2 linked regions of the Chitinophaga varians genome follow. Each later gene encodes a partner of the first gene's protein in a complex. Links are inferred from orthologs where the notes say so. Each region holds a gene or a part of one and is shown on either strand. Other genes may lie near its edges.

The links.
Region 2: the proteins of mnmG (region 1) and mnmE are in contact, whole or in part, in a solved structure (PDB 9HIP), measured with the Escherichia coli proteins. The link is inferred for Chitinophaga varians from one-to-one orthologs.

Annotation. Positions count from the first base shown.
Region 1 is NZ_JABAIA010000001.1:2,843,621-2,851,125, forward strand. Bases 2,561-5,488 are described here. They hold mnmG (tRNA uridine-5-carboxymethylaminomethyl(34) synthesis enzyme MnmG), read left to right. Parts: upstream 2,561-3,054; coding sequence 3,055-4,923; downstream 4,924-5,488. Other genes in these bases: HGH92_RS11595 (RNA polymerase sigma factor), read left to right, coding at 5,476-5,488. Also shown: more of HGH92_RS11595, read left to right, coding at 5,489-6,066; HGH92_RS11600 (outer membrane beta-barrel protein), read left to right, coding at 6,059-7,315; HGH92_RS11605 (hypothetical protein), read left to right, coding at 7,433-7,505. UniProt on the Escherichia coli protein: NAD-binding protein involved in the addition of a carboxymethylaminomethyl (cmnm) group at the wobble position (U34) of certain tRNAs, forming tRNA-cmnm(5)s(2)U34.
Region 2 is NZ_JABAIA010000005.1:5,395-12,968, forward strand. The notes cover bases 2,629-5,625. They hold mnmE (tRNA uridine-5-carboxymethylaminomethyl(34) synthesis GTPase MnmE), read left to right. Parts: upstream 2,629-3,435; coding sequence 3,436-4,815; downstream 4,816-5,625. Other genes in these bases: HGH92_RS33080 (energy transducer TonB), read left to right, coding at 2,629-3,334; HGH92_RS33090 (DJ-1/PfpI family protein), read right to left, coding at 4,893-5,625. Also shown: HGH92_RS33065 (MotA/TolQ/ExbB proton channel family protein), read left to right, coding at 217-1,071; HGH92_RS33070 (ExbD/TolR family protein), read left to right, coding at 1,130-1,792; HGH92_RS33075 (ExbD/TolR family protein), read left to right, coding at 1,858-2,445; more of HGH92_RS33080, read left to right, coding at 2,498-2,628; more of HGH92_RS33090, read right to left, coding at 5,626-6,074; HGH92_RS33095 (GlxA family transcriptional regulator), read right to left, coding at 6,064-6,996. UniProt on the Escherichia coli protein: Exhibits a very high intrinsic GTPase hydrolysis rate. Involved in the addition of a carboxymethylaminomethyl (cmnm) group at the wobble position (U34) of certain tRNAs, forming tRNA-cmnm(5)s(2)U34.

The DNA of each region.
Region 1 (7,505 bases):
TGGCGGCTACTTCCTGGCTACCTTGATGGTTGTTCTGAAACCCGATTTTCGCCCGGAGACTATCTGATTAGTCAGAGCCTCATAAAGGAGGATACTATCCAAGCGTTTCTAAGATGGCTGTGCCCGGATTATTTTCTTACCATATTGCTGAAGATCTATGTTACCTGTACTGCTGGTTTAAGCCATTACCTGGAAAAGCCCGAAATACCGTACCTGGCATGTACCACCAAATCACGTTGAAATATCTGGTGCCTTTATGGGAAAGAGGAGCGTAAGCCATCCTTGTCTGCGCCAAGACACATCCGTTTTAAAATGAATCGAGGTGCAAATATTTTCCTGAAGATGGTCATATCCATTCCGTTGAACTTTGTCCATTCCATTAAAACGGAGAGAAAAGCATTTTTGAAGTAGACGATTTCTATTTTTCAAACAAATATTACGGGACACCTAAAATGAGAAATTAAAGAGACATGACCCTGGTTTGCCATACTATGAACAGCTTCTCCCAGGGTTGGGGAATATGGCCGGTGATCCGGAAGGATAAGGACCTTTCACTGTTTTATAGCCTTTCACCAAAAAACGCAGTTGCCTGAATGTTCAGGTCGTCTACCTGTTTCGGCTGTAAACCGTCTGCATCCCCTGGATGCAGACGGTATTAACCGGCCTTCAGGGCATCCACAGGATTGCGCAGGGAAACACGGGCATTTTATGCGGATATCCGGCCCAGGGACATTAAAGCTGCATATGTGTTTTGAAAGTTGGCATCGGGAATCACATGCCATATCAATTCTCAATCGGATTGTTTTCTGTCGGAGGTAGTATTCCGGAATCTTCTCCTGATTACTACATGATGTTGATCTTACACGAGCCTGATTAATTCCGCCTCAGTTGGATATATCCTAAATGGGGAAAGTATTTATTCCCTGACCGGAGCTCCTGGGTTTAGTGGGGTAAAGGTATCTATGATTAATCCTGTATCCTTCGCAGAATGAAATACCATCAGAAAGGACCATTTCAGGCTGTTTTAAGGCCTTTTAGGTGTTTTGTGGCATAGTAGGGTGCGAGGGGCTCTTTTTTGCGCAAATAAGAGGGTTAATGGCGCTTTGGGGTTATTATTTCATAGGGAAGTGTTACGAATACAAAAGTGAAAAACCGTGTGTGTTTTTAGGCAAAGCGGTCAGGCAAAATTTGACGGGTAAATCTCTCCTTTTGACCCGGTAATTTTCTCCCTTTGAGATGCGGTGACAGGTGCTTGCTACCATGTTTTCCTGCGGTAAATTTTCCTGGTGATTTGAATACGGGTTTATAATGCCTGCTTCCCGGGAAAAGAGGTAACCTAGTATAAGTCACTTTCGCCTGCTCGTCTCTGAAGAGGCACAATTCAATGAACAAACTTTGATCATACACGGTTTTGCCTTTTTCCAGAAGTTAGCAGACGATGGGAGTATGCAGTATCTTGTTTTAGGAATATTTGGAGCTTTTTAATGGAAATACCTTTGATAGTTCTGGTCGGAGAATTGCTGTTTAAAAAGTTTTTGAAAGAATGTACCCTGCAAGCTAAAATTGATTTCATTCAGGACCTCACGGAGACGTTAACAAGAATGTGTTTTTCGACAACCCGTGCCTCCTGTTTTAGCATCGCCTTTTCTCCCTGGAGAGAGGTGTCTCCAATAACATGTTACTTTGGCGGATAGCGGGAATTTTTTGAATCGGTATTTACGAAGGAGATGAAGTCCGTTTCGCATTTTCAGTTTTGAGTATGCATGTAAGTGGTTTTTCTGTTTCGCATGTTTTCTGTTCTGTTTCTTCCGTTTTGGGATTGCCGACGAACAGGTTTTTATTTTAGAGGTTTTTTATTTAAGCATTTTCAGGACTGAGTATGCAGATAGGTGCTTTTCCCTTTTTGCAGGTTTTCAGGTCAGGCATCGTCCACGTTGGGATTGCTATCGATCAATTTTTTCTTTTAGAGCCTTTTAGTTTCGCATCTTCAGTTTTGAGTATGCAGGTGAGTGTTTTTCCCTTTTAGAGGTTTTCAGACCCGGCGCCATTCACTTAGTGGTTTTATTCTCAAATAGGTTTCCTGAGCAGGCTTTTCAGAAGCGGGGACTCCAATCTCCGGAAATACAGATAGGCTATTTTTCTTCGTTCCTACCGGGGGGAGGGGGATTTTTACTTATGCCTGGCCTGAGTTGTTCTCTCATAGTTTGTTCCATCGGTTAGTTTGAATAAATCCACGTGTCCTTGCCTAAGGAAGAAATAACCATTGTGATTCACAACGTTCCGGTGTGCCGGCCTTTGTACTTCCAGCTTCTCGGTGTTTCCGGATTACACTACATACTGTTCCTGATTTGATAATGTACTTGTAAAGACTTCTTCAAAGAAAGGGGGGAATACAAACAAAGGGACCGTATTTAAAACGCCTCTGGTTTGTCTACCCGGGTATCATAAAGCTACTTGTGGGTACTTTTTCCGTATTTTCCTCCGTCGGATACCAGATTTCCATCATCGAACACCGGGGATTACTGAAACCTTTTTGGGAGAAAAATTCATGGTATGTTCGTTTCCGCCGGGGAACTTTAGGTTATTTTCATTCACTCCTTTATCCCCAAATTTCAGCAACATTGGAGACACAGCTTCTTGTTGGCCTGTTTTATTTTGAACAGGGTACTTAAGGAGTACATTCAATTTTCCATAAGGTCCATAAAATGATCCTGAAGGAATCTGGTCTTTTCCAATGCTTTCAGCACCGTCTCAGAACGTTCTCTTTTCATTGGTTGTTTTCCGGCCTCAACTACCAGGTATCGTGTTTTATTAAGTTGGTCAGCTCTTCTTCTATCAGTTGAATAAAGAGGGGAATGCCAATTAAAACACCCCGGGTAGTAATCCCTTTCAATATCAGGATACCAGAGAACTATACTCGCAAATTCCTAAAAAAGGATTTGCCCCGAGGTTTGTCAGTGAAGCGTAATCACTCGAATGTTCCACGTGGAACATTCGAGTTTATCTCTGCAATGTGCCTTCTTCTCCGTAATTTTGCACTTTCTTAAATTTATTATGTTTCCATCATACGATATCATTGTGGTAGGCGCTGGCCATGCGGGGTGTGAAGCTGCCGCTGCTGCTGCCAATATGGGCTCCAAAGTTTTACTGGTGACCATGAACATGCAAACCATCGCACAGATGAGTTGCAACCCTGCTATGGGGGGAATTGCCAAAGGACAGATTGTAAGAGAAATAGATGCGCTCGGAGGATACTCCGGGATTGTAACAGACCAGTCCATGATCCAGTTCAGAATGCTGAACCGCTCTAAAGGACCGGCCATGTGGAGCCCCCGGGCACAGAGCGACCGCATGCTTTTCGCGGCAAAATGGCGTGAAGCACTGGAAAAAACACCGAATGTGGACTTCTACCAGGACATGGTAAAAGGCCTGCTTGTGAAAGATGGTCGCTGCTATGGTGTGGTAACCGGACTGGGGCATGAGATCAAAGCCAAGGCGGTAGTGCTCACAAACGGTACTTTCCTCAACGGCGTTATCCATATCGGAGATAAGCAGTTTGGCGGTGGCCGCGTTGCCGAAAAAGCAGCGACCGGTATTACCGAACAACTTATATCACTTGGCTTTGAAAGCGATCGCCTGAAAACAGGTACTCCTCCACGTATCGATGGCAGAAGCCTGGACTATTCCAAAATGGAAGAACAACTGGGCGATGAAGAAATCGTGGGCTTCTCTTATCTGGATATAGAAAAAATACAACCGGCAAAACAAAGAAGTTGCTGGATTACTTATACCAGCGATGCGGTACATGAAATGCTGCGTACCGGATTCGACAGGTCCCCCATGTTCCAGGGACGCATCCAGGGTACCGGTCCCCGCTATTGCCCGAGCATCGAAGATAAAATCAACCGCTTCGCGGAAAGGGAAAGACACCAGCTGTTCGTTGAACCGGAAGGCTGGGACACCGTGGAAATATATGTGAACGGTTTCTCTACCTCCCTGCCGGAAGATGTGCAAATGAAAGCGCTTCGCCTGGTGCCCGGCTTCGAAAATTGCCGGATGTTCCGCCCGGGATACGCCATTGAATATGACTTCTTCCCGCCTACACAATTACAGTTTTCTCTGGAAACCAAACAGGTGCAGAATCTTTTCTTCGCAGGTCAGATCAACGGCACCACCGGATACGAGGAAGCTGCCTGCCAGGGACTGATGGCCGGCATCAACGCACACCTGAAAGCCACTGAGCAAGATCCTTTTATCCTGAAAAGAAGTGAAGCTTATATAGGGGTACTGATTGACGATCTGATCAACAAAGGAACGGAAGAACCTTACCGTATGTTTACCTCCCGGGCCGAGTTCCGGACCCTGCTCCGCCAGGACAATGCCGACCTGCGACTGACAGAAAGAAGCTTTAAACTGGGCCTCGCGAAGGAAGACAGGATGGCTAAAGTGCAACAGAAAAAGGAGCAGGTGGAACAGGTTAAAAACATTCTGAAAGAACTTTCTATCGAACCGGAAGAAATCGGCGCTTTGCTGGAATCAAAATCATCTGCCGCCCTCACACAAAAACAACGGGCACACCAGATATTGCTCCGTCCGAACCTGGATATTTTCTCTATGAAAACATCCGTTCCAAAAATTGAACAGGCATTGGCCGGCTTTGGAAGAGAAGTACTGGAACAGGCAGAAATCCAGATCAAATACGATGTATACATTGAGAAGGAAAATGAACTGGTGAAAAAAATGAGCCAGCTCGAAGATCTGATCATTCCGGAGAATTTTGATTACAGTAAACTGGTGTCTCTCTCCACGGAAGCAAAACAGAAATTCACTAAAATCCGTCCACATACATTGGGACAAGCCAGCCGGATTAGCGGCGTTAATCCAAGCGATGTACAAATCCTGATGGTTTATATGGGAAGATAATTACCATAGAGATTTATTAAAATATCAAAGGGAGTATCCAACTGATACTCCCTTTCTTTTTTCAAAAGAATCACTATTTTTCTTCGTGAAAGATTGAAACAGGGAGAAACGGAAAATTGAACTTTGACTTTATTGAAAAAACTTCAGACTGGAAAAACCGCAAAAAAATAATTCGCGCAAAAAATATCTTTTGTCAAAGACAGTAAATTTCAAAAACGCTTCTAATATCCCAGAATCATTTTTGGGCTGTTTTTAGTTAAAAAATGAAATTTTAGAGTAAAAACCTGAAAAATCGACCTTCAGAAATGGGGTAAATTTCGCAAAACGCTTAGGAGTTGATAGAATGTACTCAAAAAAGAAGGTGGGCTGAAAATGGGCCTAAAAATGACTAAAAAACAAGGTCCGGTTTTTTTTAGGCTTAAGGCAACCATTTTTCTGTCGGCTTCGTATGCATAGAACGTCAACCGGTAATTTTTTGTGAGCACTCTCTTAAAAAATGATGGAACGACCAACATGTGGTTTTTTTAGCTAAAGAACAGGTAACGATCATTTGTGGAAGACCTGAACCAAATTCATACAATCATATCAGGCTGCTGTGAGAAAAATCGCGGCAGCCAGGAATTGCTGTACCGTAAATTTTTTGGGTACGCTTTGAGTATTTGTATGCGTTATGCTCCCAACCGGGAAGAAGCGATTGAAATTATGAATGATGGTTTTCTCAAAATTTTTCAGCGTATTTCCACCTTTGACAGCAGCCGTCCCTTTAAAGCGTGGCTGAGTAAAATTATGGTTAACACCGCTATCGATTTTCTACGCAGCAAAAAAAAGCTGGTGTTTACCGACCAGGCAGAACATTACCATGAGCTTGGAAAAGAGGATAACATAGTGGAAAAACTGTCTTATGATGAGCTGCTGATGCATGTGCAATCCCTGTCGCCCGCCTATCGGACCGTATTTAATCTCTATGTTATGGAAGGTTATCAGCATCATGAAATTGCTTTGCTATTGGGGATTTCCCAAGGCACTTCTAAATCCAATCTTTTTAAAGCAAAAAAAATACTACAGGAAAAAATTATTACCGCCGCTGGTAAAGGCACAACTGTCAATACCACCATTAACTTTGCTGTGCATAAAAATGAGTGACGATTTTGAAAATAGTATCCGTAACAAGCTGAATGAAGCTGACCATCCGTTTGACCCACAAGCCTGGGAAAAAATGGAATCGCTGCTGGATGGAGACAGGGACCGCAGGCCTGTGTTTATCTGGTGGTGGGCCGCTGCTGCTGCGTTGTTGCTGGTATTGGGCGTATGGTGGTTTATGCAGGATACAGACAGGCCCGGGCAAACGCAACCCATCGCCCAGGCAGATCATCAACCGGAAAAAAATATTCCTGGAAAAAAACTGTCTGAAAAAAATGCCGGTCATCTCCCGGAAAAGAAAGAAGATAATAATCATTCACCTGTAAATCAACTGCCGGCGCCGGCAATAACACAGCTCCCTTTCGATCAACAGAAAAAAGGAATGCCGAAAACGACAGGCGTTACTAAAACCAATACCACAGCGGATTTCCGGGAATATCAGTCACTACCTCCGTCACAGGATACAAATACCTCCACAACATCCCTGACGATAGCGCCATCAGAGCTGGCAGGCGAAAAAAAAGATAGTAACTATAACGGATATACGAAAATAAATGTTGATAACGGTAATTACTATACGAAAATAGATTCCACTGACGGTAAAGATGATTATAAAACCGTGTCAGTGGCTTACAAAGACAGTACAAAGACGTTAGTAAAAAGAAAGACCAAAAACTGGTACATCGGTCTTGTCCTCGGTCCCGATCTGACCGTGGCACCATCTTTTAAATACGGCAATGTCGGTTTCAATGCGGGCGTACTGGTACATTATTATTTCAACAAAAATCTCTTTGTTAACACAGGAGCGGTATACAGCAAAAAAATATACGGCGCCACGCCGAACGACTATCGCTCAGGAAATGTAAATACCCCCTGGGGCACACTGGAAAAGATAAATGCCGACTGTGACGTATTGGACATACCGATTAATATGAATTACACTTTCCTGTCGGTAAAAAGAAACAAAATCAGCGCTACACTCGGTTTTTCCAACTATTTTATGCTCAGGGAAAAATACGAGTACCTGTATGAGTACGGACCATCTAAGGAAACAACCATAAAGAACGAAAACCAGCATTACCTCTCCATTATAAATGCCGGTATTCTTTACCAACGCCCCGTTAGCCGTGGCCTGCTGCTGGGGGTACAGCCCTATGTCAAAATTCCGCTGAATGGGGTGGGATATGGACAGGTGAAATTATATTCCGCCGGAATGACCATTCATCTGACCTTCACCCGTAAGAAGCCCTGATATCGGAAAATCCGCTCCTGTCCGTAATAGCAGCTCAAAACAATCAGTTTCTTCCATTTGTTGTTATAGCAGATGGCACGTCATTTTCTGCGTGTCATCGTACCAAAAAATCTCTTTATGGCAAACAAACATGACGACAAAAAGAAGAAAAAAACAGGAGAGGAAGACCAGGAATTTCCGGGATATCCGC
Region 2 (7,574 bases), on another replicon or contig:
CCTGTGGTAGGGCTTTTGTGGTGTAAGGTTAATTTTTGTGGGTTTTTTTGGGCTGCACTTGTTTTTTTGGGCCAACCTTATAACTTTGCGAATCGCTCATTAAAGAGTAAATTAAAGAGTAAATTGAGTGCTGGGAAGCATTCCACAATGAGAAATTGTAAATCGTAACTTCTAACAAACAATAGTTTAATTTTTAACACTAAAATTTCAATCAACATGGCTGAGACTAAAACAACTGTGACTGCAGCTACAGCTAAGGCTTCTTCTCATCAACCTAAAAAGTCGTCCAACCTGTTCGCGGCGTTGGCTGTGCCTATCTGTTTAGTGATAGGATTTCTGTTTTTCTTTTTTGTATTAGGTAATCCAGCCAACTTCCAAGGTAATAACCCAGATGGTCACCCAATTGATTCTGGTATTGGCAAGTGGTTTGGCACCGTTTACAAAGGTGGATATGTGGTACCTATCCTGATCTCTGTATTGCTCGTTTGTCTGACTTTCGTAATTGAGCGTTTCCTGTACCTGTCTAAAGCTAAAGGTAAATTCAGCGGTTCTGAGCTGGTACGTAAAGTACAATATCACCTGGCTAACAAAAATGTTGACGCAGCTTTAGCTGAGTGTGACAAACAAAAAGGTTCCGTTGGTAACGTACTGAAAGCTGGTCTGAAAAAGTACAAAGAAATGATGACCAACTCTGAGTTGGACACAGATCAGAAAATCCTGACCATTAAAAACGAAGTTGAAGAAACTACCGCTCTGGAACTGCCAATGATGGAAAAGAACCTGGTGTTCCTGTCTACCATTGCTTCCGTAGCAACCCTGCTGGGTCTGTTCGGTACAGTATTGGGTATGATCAAAGCGTTCTCTGCGATGTCTTCCGGTGGTGCACCAGACTCTGCACAGCTGGCGTTAGGTATCTCCGAGGCGTTGATCAACACCGCTCTGGGTATCGGTACTTCCGCTATCGCGATCATCATGTATAACTACTTTACTACCAACATCGATGGCATCACTTATGCTATTGACGAGTCCGGCTTTACTTTAACACAGAGCTTTGCTGCCAACCACAAATAATTTTGTGGAATTTAAGCGGTTTTGAATCTAATTAAAGTAAACCATAAAAAAAGTAAAGATGCCTAAAGTTAAAATGCCCAGGAAAAGCACGGCTATTGACATGACAGCAATGTGTGATGTGGCTTTTCTGCTCTTAACTTTCTTTATGCTGGCAACGAAGTTCAAACCGGACGAACCGGTAACGGTAGTTACCCCGTCTTCTATCAACACTACTCTTTTACCTGATTCTGATGTGTTATTATTCACAGTAGATAAGGACGGCAGGGTGTTTTTCAGCATGGACGGCCAGCCCAAAAGAAAAAAAATGATCGAGGACCTGAACTCACAGTTCAAGCTTGGTCTGTCTGACAAAGAAATGAAAAGCTTTGTCACCGGCGCCAGCGTTGGTACTCCGCTCAAAGACCTGAAAAATTACCTGTCTCTTTCTGAAGACGAGCGTAAGAAACAAGGTCTGGATAAGGGAATCCCTACTGATTCCGCTAACAATGAATTAAAGACCTGGATTGAGTACGGCATGGCTGCGCAGGAAGGTAGCATCAACAAGGTGAAATACTGTATCAAAGCAGACAACGCCACTCCTTATCCCAAGATCAAGGAAATTCTGGAAACGTTCAAACAGAAACATATCCAGAAGCTCAACCTGGTAACAAATCTGAAAGCAGCCCCTCAAGGTACTGCCGCATGGCAGGAAGAGCAGGCTGGCGGTAAGAAGAAAGAGTAGTAAACGGTAGCAATAACTTCCTGGCCTGGAAGGCTACTGATTTAAAAACGAAAAAAAGAGCTACTATGGCAGAAATGGATACCAGCAGTAGTGGTGGTGGGAAGAAACACGGTGGAACGAAATCGAAGAAACAATCTACACGCGTAGACATGACTCCGATGGTGGACCTGGGTTTTCTTCTGATTACCTTCTTCATGCTTACCACTACAATGAGCAAGCCCAAAACCATGGACTTGATCATGCCAAAAGATACCAAGGATGAGAAAGAGCAGAACAAAGTAAAAGAAAGTACTGCGCTGACCATCCTGTTGGGAAAAGATAACAGAGTATACTATTACGAAGGTTTGGCACAAGACCCGAATGCATCAGCAAATCCGGAATTCTTCAAAGCAAGTTCCTTTGCCAACAAAGGAGGTATCCGCGATGAGATCATCAAGAAAAGGGATGAAGTGTCCAAAATGAGGAATGCAAAAGGAGAACCAGAAGATGTGGTTGTCATCATCAAAGCTGACGACGACGCAACTTACGCCAACTTCGTGGACATTCTGGACGAGATGGCCATCAACCGCATACAGCGTTATGCGACTGTTGACATCAGCGACCAGGACAAAACATGGATCAAGCAGACAGAAGCTGCTAACGGTGTTAAATAGCTTTTGTGGAATTAATCAAATTTTTGCATCCATATAAAAATTACAATTAACAATGGATTCAGCTAAAGTCTTAAAGTCCGATTTTCTTGATATCCTGTTTGAAGGCAGGAACAAGGATTATGGGGCTTATGATCTGAGGAGAAAGTATAACGCGCGGGTGCGGAATGCCATTCTGGGTACCGTGTCTTTGTTCGTCGTGTTCTTCCTGGCTTATATCATCACCAACTACGTAAAAGCTTCTGAAGGTGACAACAACAAGAAGCCGGTGATCCAGGAGATCAAGATGGAAGACGTGAAACTTCCGGATGATCCGAAAACGCCGCCACCGCCTCCTCCGCCGCCGGCACCACCGCCGCCGGTTAAACCTTCAGTGCAGTTCACTCCTCCGGTGATCAAGAAAGATAACGAAGTACCACCGGACGAAGAACCGCCAAAACAGGCAGATATTAAAGAAAAATCCATCAGCACTAAAACTGTGGAAGGTGACCCGAACGGTATCGATGCGGGCCTGCTGGAAGACAGTAAAGGTACTGGTGTGGTAGAAGCGCCACCTGCTCCTGCAAAAGAAGAGATCTTCACTTTCGTAGAGCAGCCTCCTACCTTCCCGGGTGGTGAGGACGCACTGGCCAAATACCTGAGCAAAAACATCCGTTACCCACGCGTTGCGCAGGAAAACGGCATCTCCGGTACTGTATTCGTACAGTTCGTAGTTGACTCAGAAGGTAACATCAAAGATGTGAAAACAGTAGGCGCTGCAAAAGGTGGCGGTCTGGAAGAAGAAGCTGTCCGCGTGGTAAGAACCATGCCTAAATGGAAAGCTGGTAAGCAAAACGGCCGCCAGGTTTCTGTACAGTTCAACCTCCCGATCCGCTTTACACTGCAAGAGTAGTACTGCTTCGAGATATTACACAAAAGCCCCGTTTCAAGCTACTTGAAACGGGGCTTTTGATTTTTAGTACCTTTGCCTTTCGTAAAAAAACTCGTACCGGTATGCTGGGAAAATTAACAGGATTTGATGACACCATTGTGGCAGTCGCCACCGCGCCGGGACTTGGCGCTATCGCCGTTATCAGGCTTAGCGGCAGTCAGGCATTTCCTATCTGCAACACCCTCTTCCCTGGTAAAGACCTGCTGCTGCAGGCCAGCCATACCCTCCATTTCGGCAGCCTCGTACATAACGGTCACGTGATCGATGAAGTAGTGGTCAGCCTCTATAAAGGGCCCCGTTCCTATACCGGAGAAGATGTTATAGAGATCTCCTGCCACGGTTCGCCCTATATACAACAACAAATCATCGAAGCCACCATCGCAGCAGGCGCCCGTCTCGCCAAACCCGGCGAGTTTACCCAGCGCGCCTTCCTCAACGGGAAACTGGACCTCACACAGGCCGAGTCCGTAGCCGACCTGATCGCCAGCAATTCCGCTGCCTCCCATCAGACAGCGATGCAGCAGATGCGCGGCGGCTTCTCCAAAGAATTGCACACCCTTCGCGAACAACTCATCACCTTCTCTGCGCTTATTGAACTGGAGCTGGACTTCAGCCAGGAAGATGTGGAATTTGCCGACAGGACCCGCCTGTATGAACTGGTGACCAACGCCGCCACCACTATCCGCCATCTCATCGACTCCTTCCGTATGGGCAACGTCATCAAAAATGGCGTCAACACCGCTATCGTTGGGAAACCTAACGCCGGCAAATCGACCTTGCTCAATACACTTCTTAATGAGAACAGGGCCATCGTCAGCGATATCGCCGGTACCACCCGCGACACCATCGAGGAAGTCCTCAATATCGACGGCATCCTCTTCCGCCTTATCGATACCGCCGGTATCCGCGACAGCGCCGATACCATCGAAACCATCGGCGTACAAAAAACCATGGAGAAAATCCGTGAAGCCGGTGTGGTAGTCTACCTCTTCGACGTCAACGAACTCTCCGCCGAAGATATCCGGCAACAGGTGCAGTCTTTCGAAGCAGACAATATCAACTTCCTCCTCGTCGGCAATAAAACTGATGTCACCGGAGAAGCCGCTACCCGCGCCAAATTCGACGGCCTTCCCATCCTTTTTATCTCCGCCAAAAACCATGAACATATCCAGGACCTGAAAGATAAACTGGTGCAGAAAGTGATGGCAGGCGATATCAATACAGAAGATACCATCATCACCAATGCCCGGCACCATGCCGCCTTGCAGGAAGTGCAACAGTCACTGCTGGATGTGAAAAACGGGATGGACAACGGGCTGCCAGGAGACCTGCTGGCACTGGACATACGACGCGCACTTCATTATCTTGGTGAAATCACCGGGGAAGTGACGAATGAAGACAGGCTGGATTATATTTTCAGTAAGTTTTGTATCGGAAAGTAACTACCTTCCTTCATTTGTTTTTCTTTCTTTATAATGTGCTATGACGGCGGGTGTTACTTGTCCCATACGTTAAGAACTCAATTATAATCGAGCAAACGTTTCACCACGTCGGTGTAACTGTACCCATATTGCCGGTTAATCCGGTCCAGACAAGCGTCAATAATATACAAAGGCTGCTGCCGGTCATAACTGACCACTACCGAACGATCAACTAAAGACGTGATTTTCGCTGGAAGTTTATCCGGGTTTAAAACATGGAGTTCATCCGGATGAAATTTATCCAGACTGGTAGTGGGTAATAACGTGAGCCCATAGGCTGTGGTAATACTACTTTTCAACGCTACACTTTCCAGCGATTTAGGAAAGGTCCGGTTATACGTATCTAATATTGCAGCCAGCTCCAGCTCATTTGCACCATCCTGTAATAATACTCCGACCTGTCTGTTCTTTCCAAACAGAACTTTTCTGCCGATGGTTATTTTATTACTGAAACTAATGGGAATACTCTTATGTGCCATTTGTTCAGCAGGCGGGGCGTGGTGGATTAACTGGCTTACCCGTAACATCGTTTGACGACCGAAAAGGGTGTCAATGATGGACAACGCGCCGTCAGTAGCGTTAGAGACCCCCGCAGTGCTGTATAAGTTTCCGCTATGAGTTACCCGAATATTGTTAACCCATAACGGCTTATCATATTGCTTTCGGATAGCATTGAAATCAGATGCATGGGCAGTAAGCGGCTTACCATCATAAATACCGGTGGCCGCCGCTGTCAACGCGCCATCGCAAACAGAAAGCATGATCGTGGTATCATGATAATGTTTTTTGATCCAATTAATAATCGCTGGATTTTGATGGCGGGCATCCATCGCAGACAAATTAGGAATAACGATCACCCGGGCATTGATGCCGGTGGAATCGAATTCATCGAAGGAAAAATGAGGCAGGAGAAAAAGCCCCTTTCGCATGATAATCGGCTCTTTTTTGGGGGCGACAACATACACATTTAACATCCCGGTGGCGCTGAACAGGTAATATGGTGCCATCAGGTCGAAGATCTCAGTTCCCTCATTATCTGCGATAAGTAATACAGTCTTTTTGGTGGAGTCAAAGCCCGGACGTTGGTCGCTGAAAGTGGAAGGACCATTAAATGTTTTCCATCTCGTAAACTCCCGGACAGGGGCACAGGCGTGAAAAAGCCAGATCGTGGTCATAGCAGTAATCAGGAGGATGCAGTAAGTCACTTTATTATTTTTCACTTTTGCGATGTTTTTTTTGTATTCTTTGTAATTGCCGGGCAGATTTGAATCCGCATTCCGAGGCTATTTTAGTCATGGTGTATTCAGGATTATTACGAAGGGTGAGCGCTTTTTCGAGCCGAAGACGGGTAAGATATTCGTTGATTGTTATGCCTGTGGCTTCTTTAAAAATCCTGGTGAGGTTTCTGGGGCTGCTGTTAAAAAGGTCTGACAACCGCTCTACTGTCAGGGACTGGTCCAGATGGCTGATCATATAATCCTGCAGCTGGTGAATCTTTGGGTTGATGTGATTCCTGTAATCCAGGTAGACGTGCTGTTGGCTATGTTTAGCGCCTCTACGGTGATATATCACTAATCCCCTGGAGACCTGATTAGCCAGTAATGGCCCCTGCCATTCTTCCAGGATGGACAAGGCCATATCAATTCCGGAGCTGATGCCCGCACTGGTATAGATATTTCCGCTTTTGACGAACAACACATTGGTCAGTACACGGGCTTTAGGGAACATGTTTTGCAGGAGGTCCGTGCTCCTCCAGTGAGTGGTACAGTCACGGCCGTCCAGTAATCCGGCGCTGCCCAGGATGAAGGCCGCATTGCATACCGAGCAGATATTAACCTCCCGGGCGGCACAATCGCTTAGCCAGCGAAAGAAGGAAGCTTCAATGTCAGGGCGTCTTTTCAGGCCTTCAAAATAGAACCCGGGAATGAAAAGAAAATCACCTTTCCCCAGTATCGCTTTCCGGTAATTCCTGATTTTTCCCAAAGGCAACCCCACGGCGGTATCGTGTTGCTGGTCTATAGCATAAAATGCTATGTCAATTTCAACGCCCATCAGACTAGCTTCCCTGAATACCTGGGCGGGCCCCGCCAGATCTAAGAGCTCCACAAGCGGAGGCAGGATAAAAGCAATTTTTTTAGTCATCTCACAAAAGTAGTCTTGTTACACTTTCCGTAAAGGACAATGATGCGTCATATTGAGCCATGCCTGAATGGCGAAGCAAACCGCGACCGGGTTCTGTCCGGGGGGAATGCTTATCTGCAAAAAGGCGATAACATTTCCGCAAAAAACAGGCAGTAAAAATGTGTCGGCCTGAAACCTCCATTCCCAAGTGCGAAACGTTGATAGGAATGCGTCCATCATAGGCTGCTTTCGGTGACTTTTGCACACCTGAAAGCTGATGTAAATCCCTGAAAAAACTAATAGAGGACCATGCCTGGTTTCTACAGGCGTGGCCCATTTTTTTGAATGCTTCCCACCATACCAGGTGTATAGACCATATTAATGATTTTATTTTGATAAAAATCAATTCTATATTGACCTCTTTCCAAAAAAATTGGTTGAAAATTACGTCACGTAAAAAACTTTATATAGGTTTGAGAAAGAAGTGAAAGAGCATTCGGAGCAAAGTAAAAAAGTGACTCACTTTTTTTTTAATTTTTTAGCTAAAACGTTTAACTAAAGAGCGAAAAAACGTTTAGCATATTTCGTCCAGCGCGAAG